DNA from 3 places in the Noviherbaspirillum cavernae genome. Region 3 is predicted to be linked to each of the others. Evidence: predicted binding sites of a transcription regulator. Region 3 holds the regulator's gene; each other region holds the start of a gene.

Region 1 (4,283 bases), 260 kb from region 3:
ATCGGCAAACTGGCCAGACATCTGCAATCCTACGAGCAGTCGGTATTGCTGGCCGCCGGCGACACCTTCCGCGCCGCAGCCCGCGAACAGCTCGCGATCTGGGGCCAGCGCAACAACGTGACCGTCATCGCGCAGGAATCCGGCGACCCCGCCGCCGTCGCCTTCGACGCGGTGCAATCGGCGAAGGCACGCGGCACCAACGTCGTGATGATCGATACCGCCGGCCGCCTGCCGACCCAGCTGCACTTGATGGAAGAGCTGAAGAAGGTCAAGCGCGTGATCGGCAAGGGCATGGAGAGCGCGCCACATGAACTGCTGCTCGTGATCGACGGCAATACGGGGCAGAATGCACTGGCGCAGGTGAAGGCGTTCGACGATGCCCTCCAACTGACCGGCCTGATCGTGACCAAGCTCGACGGTACCGCGAAGGGCGGCGTACTGGCGGCCATCGCGAGGGCTCGGCCGATACCGGTGTACTTCATCGGCATCGGCGAAAAGATTGAGGACCTGCAGCCGTTCAACGCAGAAGAATTCGTGGATGCACTGTTGAGTTGAGCGACGATGATTGAATTTCAAAAGGTGTCGAAGCAGTATTCCGGCAAATCGATGGCGCTGTCCGATATCACGCTGTCGATTCCGAAAGGGGAGCTGTTTTTCCTGTCCGGCCCTTCCGGCGCCGGCAAATCGACCCTGCTGAAAATGATTGCTGCGCTGGAACGTCCGAGTGCCGGCATTCTCACCGTCAACGGCCAGGACATTGGCCGCATCAAACCGTCCGGCCTGCCTTACCTGCGACGCAATCTTGGATTGATTTTCCAGCAGCAGCGCCTGCTGTCCGACCGCAATGTGCTGACCAATGTCATGCTGCCGCTGATCGTCGTCGGAACCGCGAAATCCGACGCGGAGAAACGTGCGCGCGCCGCACTGGACAAGGTGGGCCTGCTGGACAAGGCCTTGTTCGCCCCCCTGAGCCTGTCGGGTGGCGAGCAGCAGCGGGTGGCAATTGCCCGCGCGATCGTGAACAAGCCGCAAGTCATCCTCGCCGATGAACCCACCGCCAATCTCGACCGCGCCAGCGCAACGAAAGTGCTCGACGCGCTGAAGTCGTTTCACGGCGTCGGCGCCACCTGCATCATTTCCACGCATGACGAACAGATTCTGGCCGGCGCACAACGCGTGATTTACCTGAACCAGGGAAAACTCGCCGCGAGCGAGAGCGCTGCGTTTGGCGAAAGGGGCAACGCATGAGGACTTGGCTCCGGCAGCATTTTTCCGCATTTTCGGCAGCATTGAACCATCTGCGCAAGATGCCTGGCAGTTTCGCGCTGAACACGCTGGTCGTGGCGATTGCCTTGTCGCTGCCCTTCGCCGGCCTGACCGTGCTGGAAAACGTACGCCCGGTATCGGAGCAGTTCGCGGTCGAGCCGGAGATCAGCATTTTCATGGCAATGGATACTGCGCGCGAACGCGTCACGGCGCTTGCGCCGCAAATCCGGCGCGTCGTGCAAGAGACGGGAAGCGCAGGCAAGCTGGAGTTCGTACCGCGGGAACGCGCGCTCACGATGCTGAAGGCAAAAACCGGTCTGTCTGATGCCTTGACGACCCTGGGTGAAAATCCATTACCGGATGCCTATGTCCTCAAATTGGCCGGTTTCCAGAACGCATCCGATGCAACGAAGGCCGACGCCATTGCAGCAAGACTGAAGGCCCTGCCGGGCGTCGAGTACGTGCAAGTCGATTCGGCTTGGGTGAAGCGCCTCGCCGCATTGATGCATGTATTGCGTCTGGCACTGGCATTCCTCGCCATGACGCTGGGCGTGGTGGTGGTGGCAGTGGTATTCAACACGATCCGGCTGCAAGTCATGACGCAGCGGGAGGAAATTGAAGTGTCGCGCCTGTTTGGCGCCACCGACAGCTATATTTACCGTCCTTTTTACTATAGTGGTGCATTGCTGGGAGCATTGGCCGGCGTGGTGGCATTGGGTATGGTGGCACTGGCATTGCATCCCCTGAACCAGGCCATAACGGAGTTTGCGCGCCTCTACGCCTCCGAGTTTCGGCTGGCTCCCTTGAATCCCGTGTCCACTGCGGGGCTGCTTGCGATGAGTGCCCTCCTGGGCCTGTCGGGCGGACTGCTTTCCGTTCGACAACATCTTTCACGGCTGTCATAGATGCCGTCTTTCGTCCGCTGCGCCACACAATTTTTTTGATTTGGCACAACTTTTCTTCTCATGTGCACTCTAAAGTAAGACTCTATAACAGTTACGCTTTGGCAATAGATTGACACTATCCGCCCATTGAAAAGGCTCATTAGCACTCCCCCCGAGAGAGTGCTAATATAGTCCTCCAAGTAACGAACCAGCAGTTTTTTGACCGGAATCAGTTATCGAAGCAAGGAGAACGAATGAAAGAATCGCCTGCACAAGCTGCATTGGTTCCTTTTGGCAATAGCGCAATGGCGCTCGGTTTTTCCGGCAGCCTCGGCAACATTGAAGCGTATATCTCGGCCGTCAACCGCCTGCCGATGCTGTCGCACGAGGAAGAGGTTTCTCTCGCCCGCCGCCTGCGCGACAAGAATGATCTTGGTGCCGCGCAAAAGCTGGTGTTGTCTCATTTGCGCCTCGTCGTATCGATCGCCCGCGGCTATCTCGGCTACGGCCTGCCGCACGCCGACCTGATCCAGGAAGGCAATATCGGCTTGATGAAGGCGGTCAAGCGCTTCGATCCCGATCAAAACGTGCGCCTGGTGTCCTACGCGATGCACTGGATCAAGGCAGAGATGCATGAGTACATCCTGAAGAACTGGCGTCTCGTGAAGGTTGCAACGACGAAGGCGCAGCGCAAACTGTTCTTCAATCTGCGCAGCCACAAGGAAAGCCTGGATGCGATGACGCCGGCGCAGGTTGATGATCTGGCGAAATCGCTGAACGTCAAGCGCGAAGAAGTCATCGAGATGGAAACCCGCATGTCGGGCCGCGATATCGCGCTGGAAGCGCAAAGCGACGACGAAGACGACAAGTTCGCGCCCATCGCGTATCTGTCGTCCGATGCGAACGAGCCGACCCGGGCGCTGGAGGCGCAGCAGTATGACCGCATGCAGTCGGAGGGCCTGGCAACCGCACTCGGCAAACTGGATGCCCGGTCCCGCCGCATCGTCGAGGCACGCTGGCTGGCCAACGATGACGGCTCCGGCGCGACGCTGCATGAGCTGGCGGACGAATTCGGCGTATCGGCCGAACGCATTCGCCAGATCGAAAGCTCAGCCTTGAAAAAGATGAAAGGTACACTGGCGGCGTACGCTTAAGCACCGGCAATGCACATGAAAAAGGCGCTCCGCGGAGCGCCTTTTTTCTTTCCCGCCCCGATTGTTTTCCGGAACCGGGCGCGTTATGACAACAGCAGTTTCAGATCATGCGCAATCGGCTCGGCACCCTGCCCATGTCGGACAAACAGGCGAATGCGTCCCTGCGGGTCGAACACATAGCTGCCGGAAGTATGATCCATCGTGTAGCTGCCCGGCTCCTTGCCCGGCACCTTCTGATAATAGAGCTTGAACTCCTTCGCGACCTTGTCAATCGACGCCTTGTCGCCGCTCAAACCGAGAAAGCGCGAATCGAATGCAGGAACATACTTCGACAAGAGCTCCGGCGTGTCCCGCTCCGGATCGACGGTAATGAACAAGACCTGCACCTTGTCCGCCTGCGACCCGAGGTCTTTCATCACCGCCGACATTTCGGCCATGGTCGTCGGGCACACGTCGGGACAATGCGTATAGCCGAAGAACACCACCACCGCCTTGCCCTTGAAGTCGGCCAGTGTGCGTTGCTTGCCGTTGTGGTCGGTCAGCGTGAAGTCCTTTGCATACTCGAGTCCGGTGACATCGGTATTCTTGAAGGGACTCTTTACCGGCGATAGCATCATCTGGGTTCCATCTGCGGACTGCTTGTCGCACCCGCTCAGGAAAACCGCCGCAAGGAGCGCGGCCAGAGACAGTGCCAGTCTGGAAGATCGTGAATGCATGATGTCAGAACCTGAAATAGTGGTCGACCAGCAGCGCGACGAACAGCAGCGACAGATAGATGATCGAGTAGGCAAAGGTCTTGCGCGCGATGAGATCGGTGTAATGGCGATACACCTGCCATGCGTACCACAGGAAGATCGCACCCAGCACGGAAGCGCTGGCGAGATAGATCAGGCCGCTCATTTGCACCGCATACGGCAGCATCGTCGTTGCGACGAGTGCAATGGTGTACAGCAGGATATGAAATTGCGTGAACTTCAGT
Region 2 (4,283 bases), 110 kb from region 3:
CTGGAGGGTGTGCAGGGACTGACCGAGAAATCACCCTGTATGGAGCGATTGGCGACGTGTGATCTACTTCAGGACGGCGCATCCACAATCGGTAACGATAAAAAAAGACCCGCAAGATTGATGTCTTGCGGGTCTTTTGCGTTGTGGACAGCGGAAGGTATCGCTACCTTCTCGCAGTCGGCAAATTACATCATGCCTTCCATGCCACCCATACCGCCCATGCCACCCATACCGCCCATGCCACCGCCAGCCGGTTTGTCTTCAACCTGCTCGGCTACCATGCAGTCGGTCGTCAGCATCAGGCCGGCGATCGAAGCGGCGTTTTGCAGCGCCGAACGGGTCACCTTGGCTGGATCCAGCACGCCCATTTCGACCATGTCGCCGTAGGTGCCGTTGGCAGCGTTGTAACCGAAGTTACCTTTGCCTTCCAGAACCTTGTTGACCACGACCGAAGCTTCGTCACCTGCGTTTTGAACGATCATGCGCAGCGGCTCTTCAATTGCGCGCAGGACGATCTTGATGCCAGCTTCTTGATCGGCGTTGTCGCCCTTGACGGACAGGTTCGAACGAGCGCGCAGCAGTGCAACGCCGCCGCCTGCAACAATGCCTTCTTCAACCGCGGCACGGGTTGCGTGCAGCGCGTCTTCCACGCGGGCTTTCTTTTCCTTCATTTCGACTTCGGTGGCAGCGCCAACCTTGATCACGGCAACACCGCCTGCCAGCTTGGCAACGCGCTCTTGCAGTTTTTCACGGTCGTAGTCGGAAGTCGCTTCTTCGATTTGCACGCGGATTTGCTTGACGCGCGCTTCGATGGCGACGTGTTGACCTGCGCCGTCGATCACGGTGGTGTTTTCCTTGCCGATTTCGATGCGCTTTGCCTGGCCGAGGTCGTTCAGCGTGACTTTTTCGAGTGTCAGGCCGACTTCTTCAGCGATCACCTGGCCGCCGGTCAGGATCGCGATGTCTTCCAGCATCGCCTTGCGACGGTCGCCGAAGCCAGGAGCCTTGACGGCGCAGGTCTTCAGGATGCCACGGATGTTATTGACGACCAGAGTCGCCAGCGCTTCGCCTTCGACGTCTTCAGCGATGATCAGCAGCGGACGGCCAGCCTTGGCAACTTGTTCCAGCACCGGCAGCAGATCGCGGATGTTGGTGATCTTCTTGTCGAACAGCAGGATGAACGGGTTTTCCAGAACAGCAACTTGCTTGTCCGGGTTGTTGATGAAGTACGGGGACAGGTAGCCGCGGTCGAATTGCATGCCTTCCACGATGTCCAGCTCGTCGTGCAGGGACTTGCCATCTTCAACAGTGATCACGCCTTCCTTGCCGACCTTTTCCATCGCTTCAGCGATGCGGTCGCCGATGGAGGCGTCGCTGTTGGCGGAGATGGCGCCGACCTGGGCGATTTCCTTGGAGGTGGTGCAGGGCTTGGCGATCTTCTGCAGTTCTTCGACAGTGGCGGCCACAGCCTTGTCGATGCCGCGCTTCAGGTCCATCGGGTTCATGCCGGCGGCGACGAACTTCATGCCTTCGCGCACGATTGCCTGAGCCAGCACGGTTGCGGTTGTTGTACCGTCACCGGCGTTGTCGGAAGTCTTGGAAGCGACTTCCTTGACCATCTGCGCGCCCATGTTCATGAGCTTGTCTTTGAGCTCGATCTCTTTCGCGACCGAGACGCCGTCCTTGGTGACGGTCGGGGCGCCGAAGGAACGCTCCAGCACGACGTTGCGGCCTTTCGGGCCGAGGGTGACTTTAACGGCGTTGGCGAGGATGTTCACGCCTTCGACCATCTTGGCACGGGCGGAATCGCCGAAAATTACTTCTTTAGCTGCCATGTTCGTAACTCCTTGATTATTCGTTGGAAATTCGTATTACTTCTGGACGACTGCCATGATGTCTTCTTCGCGCATCACGAGCAGTTCTTCGCCGTCGACCTTGACGGTCTGGCCGGAATATTTGCCGAACAGCACGCGATCGCCGACCTTGACTTCCAGCGCACGGACTTTGCCATCTTCGAGGACCTTGCCGTTGCCGACGGCCAGAATTTCACCTTGATCAGGCTTTTCTGCAGCGGCTTCAGGGAGAACGATGCCGGACGCAGTCTTGGTTTCCTGGTCCAGGCGCTTGACGATGACGCGATCGTGCAAAGGACGAAGGTTCATACAAACTCCTTTAAATTCAATAGGTTATGTTTTTGCGGCAGGTTTGCTGCAAGGTGCACTTCACCGTGCAGCCGGGCCGCACTGGAAATGTTGGAAGGCCAGAGGAGATTCTTGTTAGCACTCTCTCCTGACGAGTGCTAAGTATATGGGCGGCTTTTTGTTTTTTCAAGGCGGGGTGGTCACGAACAATAAAGTCTGTCAGGCGGGAATAAAGTCTGTCTGAACAGGAAAAAAAGAAAATGGTGGAAGATGGAGAGGGATTGATTGTCGAAATGCAACCAAATCTTCCATTCGGAAAGGCTGCCTGCATCGATTGGGTATGCAGAAATGCGCTTGTCAGAACCAGACGGATATCAAATCCCGGAAAGCCCGCTTGGCAAACGCTTTTTTCTTACTCGGGGGCTAGGTGGAGACTTGTAACGAGTGTTGCGCACGATTTTGTCGAGGGCAGCTTTTAGCTTGCTTCCTGACATGCGGATTAGTGATTCAACTTCTTCAATAGATGCTTGGTTACAGGCACAAGCATCGGCCATGGATTGGCCTGATAGAAACGCATGAGCTGCAAGAATGGTAGAGCTAGATCGTCCCAACCCTGGTAAACCTTGTCTCAATAAACCTATGGACACAGTGCTACTCGGAATTGCCAGTCGTTCTGCGACGTGACTTACCACTCCCTCCTGAGCGACATATTCGTCAAACACTTTCCAGCTTCCCCAAAAAGCAGCGCCGGGCGCTCTGTCTGGAGAGGGGCATGAGGGGTTGAAGATTTCAGCGACAGCTTGCTGCTCGTCCTCATAGAACAACGCAGCAAGCAGGCTTAAAGTCGCAGTGGTATAGCGCGTGGCATCGGGGCTGCAAATGCCGTCAATGGATGAGATGTATTTGTGCGGTATCCAATGTACCCGGGGAATCGTCTCTTCCAACCACCACCGAGGCAGAAGCTCCATCAGACGATTGCCGACGGTTGGGCGAGTTCCTAGCTTTGAAATTCGCAGATCGGCGATTCGCGCCTTTTTGCCGAGCACGATGCTTGCGGCTCGGCTATCAATAGTAGGTCTTTGCTCGAATATCTCATTCACGATGTAAGCATATCGTTTCAGAAATGCTGTTTGCTCTGGATGGAATTCCTGCGCTCTTTGTTCAATGACGGCATCGGTGATTTCATGCGGACATTGATCAAAAGCGTCTCGGCGCGGCACGGTTGACAAGAGACTATGGTGTTCCATGCACCAAAGGGCTCCGGGTAACTGATGCTCACGTCGCCAATAAGAAAAGCCCATTGAGGATAAATCTTCTTGCGCACATTGCCAGCAATATCGAGGATGTTTTCCGCCGAGTTTGAACGGTGCATGGCGCTCAACAGCTTCCCTATGCCGTGTCGATTTTGTCCCCGGTTTGTTGAGCTTCAGGCCTTCAAGGGCATTGAAAAACGGTGTCAGCGTATGTTGATGTATGAGCTGCTCACGCGGCATGTGCAAAATGCTGGCGACATGCTGGAAAAAATCAGCATCCGCTGGAATGTTTGTATCGAGGCTGCGAGCATGAGCTTCGATGAGAGCTTCGATTTTCTCTTTGGGCCCTATGCAATTGACGGATCGCATACGCCCGCGCCAGCCTTGTATCACTTCATCAGGTAATGGCCTGCAAATTTCCAGTCGTGGCGTTGTTTCCTTAGACGGCGTAGATGGGGTTCGTTTAGGTAAGCGAACGACGCGCCCGGTGGAAAATAGTATAGATTTGCTGTCGGCTACTTTGGTTCGTTCTTGTTGAATAAAGGATGAAAATTTCTGATCAAGGGAATCCCTATCTTGAGGAATCTTTCTGTGCTCATCAATCAGGCGTTGTAGAGCAGAGGCCGCACTTGAAATGATGTCGTCATCCATTGATGCTACCTCTTTCCATGGGCTTTCATCTGCTGAGACATCAGAAGGCTGGTATCAAAGTTTTCAGGCAGTGTCCCAAGCTCCATTTGAATCAAAACGTCTCGAATCATCCGAAAAAGCACGCGACGGGATTCGGCGCTGAGATGACCATCGGGTTCAGCTTCTGCACACATTTCCACCCACTCAAAGGCACGACGTTCAACACGATCTTGTTGTTCGGATCGAAGTTCACCGGTAT
Region 3 (4,283 bases):
CTTTTCGCCGCCATTTCCAGCAGCTTCATCGTCACGTTGACGCCGACGCTCATGTTCGGGGCAAACACGATTGCGGTCTTTTGCGCCGCCGCCGCGATGGCCGCCTTGCCGGCCTCATCGAAGCCGGTGGTGCCGATGATCATCTTGATGCCATGCGCGGCGCAGTATTCGAGATGCGTCAAGGTGCCTTCGGGACGCGTGAAGTCGATCAGGAATTCCGCGTTGGCCAGGCCTTTGGCCAGGTCTGATTCGATAGGCACGCCGGCCGGTTTGCCGAGAAATGCGGCGGCATCGGTGCCAATGCCGGATGTGCCCGCAACGTCGAGCGCGCCGGCCAGAGTGGCATCGTCGGCGTTATGGACGGCTTCGATCAGCATGCGGCCCATGCGGCCGGATGCGCCTGCGATGGCGATTTTCATGGAATTCATGCGATGCTTTTTCGTGGATGCTTACTTCTTGGTGTTGGCCGTAGACGGTGCGCCGGGCGCAGAGCCTGCGATGTGCGCCAGGTATTCCTGTTCGGTAGGCAGATTGCCACCGTCAATGCGCGTCAGGCGATTGTTCTGAAAGAATGCCGTGACATGGCTGGAAATTACTTCGCCACTTTTCTTTTGCAGACGGAATACGTAATCCCAGCGGTCGGCGTGGAACACATCCGTCAATAATGGCGTGCCCAGCACGAAACGGACTTGTTCGCGCGTCACGCCTTCCGGACGTTGCATGCCTTCGCGCAATTGATCAACCATTTCGCGCGACACGAAATTGCCTTGCTGCACATCAACCCGGTATGGCGCAAATATGCCGAGGAAGCGCCGATAGCCGGTCGGGCCGGTCGTGTGTGTATCGCTTCCCGGCGCAGCCGCGGCAGTGGTTTTTGTCTCTGCGGTCGGTGCTGCTGCAGTCGCCACGCTTGCCGGTTTGGACGCGCTTGCGCCGGCAGCAGCCGGGGCATCGTCCATCAACGGATTTTTCGACGCGCAACCAGCCAGACATGCCACCAGTGCGAGGCAAAGCATGCCAGCCTTCGCTGGTGTGCGATCACTATTGGAGAACGACATTCGCATAGGGAGGTCTCAATTCGTTGAGCAAGTGTGCTAAAACACTATATGATAAAGCAGATAATCCGAATCCGACCATCAACATGCCGAACAATCCTTCCGAGCTGAAAGCCAGCGGCCTGAAAGCGACGCTGCCAAGGCTCAAAATTCTCGAAATTTTTCAGAACAGCCCGGTCCGTCATCTGAGCGCCGAGGATGTGTACAAGATCCTGCTTAACGAAAATCTCGATGTCGGGTTGGCAACCGTGTATCGCGTCTTGACTCAGTTTGAGCAGGCGGGTTTGTTGCATCGCAATCATTTCGAAACAGGCAAGGCGGTGTTCGAGCTGAACGCAGGCTCACATCACGACCATCTGGTGTGTCTCGATTGCGGACGCGTCGAAGAGTTTTTTGATGAGGAAATCGAGAAGCGTCAGCAGAAAATCGCCATGGAACGCGGCTTCGAGATTGCCGAACACGCCTTGGCGCTGTATGGGCATTGCAACAAGGGCAATTGTCCGCATCGCAATCGTTGATGCCCCCTCTCACTCTTGGCGGAATGGTGCAACACCATGCCGTCTGTCAATGACTCAAGGCATTTGATAACAGCTTCGCTGTGATATCAACGATCGGGATCACACGCTCGTAGGCCATGCGGGTGGGGCCGATCACACCCAGCGTGCCGACAATCCTGCCGTTGACTTCGTAGGGGGCGGTGACCACGCTCATGTCATCCATCGGCACCAGCTGCGATTCGCCACCGATGAAGATCTGCACGCCCGTTGCCTTGCTGGAAACGTCAAGCAATTGCATCAGGCTGGTCTTTTGCTCGAACATCTCGAACAGCTTGCGCAAGGACGTCATGTTCGACGACAGATCGCTCACGCTCAACAGATTGCGCTCGCCGGAGATCACGACATCGTCATTGTTCTCCGCCATCACATCGCTGCCCACTTCGACCGCGGCCTGCATCAGCCGCGTCATGTCGTCGCGCAATTGACGCAACTCGTTCTGCAGTCGCATGCGCACTTCGTCAAATGCCATGCCGCCGTAGTGCTGATTGATGTAATTGGCGGCCTGCACCAATTGCGCCGGCGTGTAATCGACGTCGGTCAGCAGCAGGCGATTCTGCACGTCGCCATTGGGCGCGACGATCACCAGCAGAATGCGTTTTTCGGACAGGCGCAGGAATTCGATCTGATGAAACACCGACTCGTGCTTCGGCGTCATCACGACGCCGGCGAACTGCGACAGCGATGACAGCACTTGCGCGGCATTGGAGATGATTTTTTGCGGCGATCCTTTTTGCAGTCGCAACTGTACTTTCGATTCGACCGTTGTTTCATCAATGGTCTGCACGGTGAGCAGCGTATCGACAAACACGCGATAGCCGCGCGGCGTCGGTACCCGTCCCGCCGAGGTGTGCGGACTGGCGACGAAACCCATATCTTCGAGGTCGGCCATGATATTGCGGATCGTGGCCGGCGACAGTTCGAGGCCCGAAATTCTGGAGAGCGCACGCGAGCCTATCGGCTGTCCTTCGGCAATGTACCGTTCGACAAGAGCTTTCAGCAGGGTTTGTGCGCGAATATCGAGTTGCATATCGTTATTCTATGCGAGCTGTCTCGGTCGGTGCCAATCAAATGATGCGTTTGCGTAACCATTCGTCCAATTCGTGGAAGCTCGTGCATACGACGTCCGGCTGTATGTTGTCAGGCAGTTCACGAACTGGTCGCAATGCATAACGATTCATCCATACGGCCTGCAAGCCTGCCTTTTGCGCGCCCTCCACATCGAGCACGGGATCGTCGCCGACATGGACGGCTTCACATGGCAGGATATTCAATGCATCACATGCTGCATGGAAAATTTCTGGAGCCGGTTTCGCGATACCCACATTGCAGGCAGCAACCGACGCCTGAAAATAATGTGCCAGTCCGATCACTTCCAGATCCGCCACCCCGTTCGAAATCGAGCCGAACATGACGCGTCCTCGCAAGCCATCCAGCATCGGCAGCACATCGTCAAACAGCGTCACCGCATTGCGCGCCTCGGAGAAAATCGCCATTGCCCGATCGACCTTTGCCACGTCCTCGTCCACATGGAGGAATGCCTCGGTCAATCCTGCATGCCGCAGCAGGCGCAGGTCGAGATGGAACTGCGGATTCTCCTGCAGCAGCACGCGCCGCCGCTCGCGCAGGCTGTCGATTGTGAAGCGATCCGCGACGCCTGGCGCATGTTGCGTCAGCCAGTCGAACATAACGACTTCCGCACGCTCGATGACCGGAACGATGGGCCATAGCGTGTCATCCAGATCGAAGAAGACTGCCTTGATGCGATGCATGTTTATAAACAGATAATGGGGGTGAATTCCGAACCTGCAAGAGCCAGTCAAATTATGGTCTAATCTGCAGCATGTTGCCTTCCCAGCCAGTCACTGCTTTCCCCGCATTCAATACGGTTGCCATTGTCGGCAAGTATATGGCTGCCGGCATTGCGCAGTCGCTATCCGAAATCGGCGACTTCCTTGCCAAGGCAGGATACCGCGTGGTGTTCGAAGCCGAAACGGCACACAACGTCGGCCTGACCGGCGTGGTGCCGATGACGCCTGCCGAAATCGGCCGTCATGCCGATGTGGCCATCGTCGTCGGGGGCGACGGCACCATGCTCGGCATTGCACGCCAGCTCGCTCCCTATGGCATACCCTTGATCGGCATCAACCAGGGACGGCTCGGTTTCATGACCGACATCTCGCAGGAAGCCGTGATCCCGGTGCTGGAAGAGATGTTGAGCGGCAAGCTCGAATCGGAACAGCGCAGCCTGCTCGAAAGTTCGGTCATCCGCGACGGCGACACCATCTTCCAGGCGCTGGCATTCAACGATGTTGTCGTGTCGCGCGGTTCCACTTCCGGCATGGCGGAACTGCAGGTTGAAGTCGATGGGCGCTTCATGTACAACCAGCGTTCGGACGGTCTGATCGTGGCGACGCCGACGGGTTCCACCGCGTACGCATTGTCCGCCGGCGGCCCCTTGTTGCATCCGAGTCTGTCCGGCATGGTGCTGGTCCCGATTGCGCCGCATGCCTTGTCCAACCGTCCGATCGTCGTGCCTGATTCCAGCGAGATCGTGATCGAGATCATGGGCGGGCGCGATATCAGCGCGAACTTCGACATGCAGTCGCTGGCCAGCCTGCAGCATCACGACCGCATCGTCATCAAGCGTTCGGCGCACGCCATCACCTTTCTG

What was found. The regulator HrcA, encoded in region 3, represses chaperone genes, less so after heat shock. The targets are predictions, from matches to a motif close to TTAGCACTCNNNNNNNNNGAGTGCTAA.
Region 1: a site for HrcA is predicted at 2,311-2,337, ahead of rpoH (RNA polymerase sigma factor RpoH). Genes of this name have one in related genera too.
Region 2: a site for HrcA is predicted at 2,277-2,303, ahead of groES (co-chaperone GroES). Genes of this name have one in related genera too.

Annotation. Positions count from the first base shown of each region.
Region 1 covers NZ_QYUN01000002.1:427,883-432,165, reverse strand. The annotation lists gene ftsY (signal recognition particle-docking protein FtsY) at 1-555, shown strand, start outside; gene D3870_RS02140 (cell division ATP-binding protein FtsE) at 562-1,248, shown strand; gene D3870_RS02135 (cell division protein FtsX) at 1,245-2,171, shown strand; gene rpoH (RNA polymerase sigma factor RpoH) at 2,405-3,304, shown strand; gene D3870_RS02125 (SCO family protein) at 3,388-3,921, opposite strand; gene cyoE (heme o synthase) at 4,025-4,283, opposite strand, start outside.
Region 2 covers NZ_QYUN01000002.1:791,122-795,404, forward strand. The annotation lists gene groL (chaperonin GroEL) at 186-1,835, opposite strand; gene groES (co-chaperone GroES) at 1,872-2,162, opposite strand; gene D3870_RS03850 (TniQ family protein) at 2,516-4,045, opposite strand; gene D3870_RS03855 (helix-turn-helix domain-containing protein) at 4,051-4,283, opposite strand, start outside.
Region 3 covers NZ_QYUN01000002.1:684,370-688,652, forward strand. The annotation lists gene dapB (4-hydroxy-tetrahydrodipicolinate reductase) at 1-428, opposite strand, end outside; gene D3870_RS03320 (outer membrane protein assembly factor BamE) at 450-1,016, opposite strand; gene fur (ferric iron uptake transcriptional regulator) at 1,142-1,573, shown strand; gene hrcA (heat-inducible transcriptional repressor HrcA) at 1,620-2,639, opposite strand; gene D3870_RS03335 (HAD family hydrolase) at 2,677-3,381, opposite strand; gene D3870_RS03340 (NAD kinase) at 3,453-4,283, shown strand, end outside.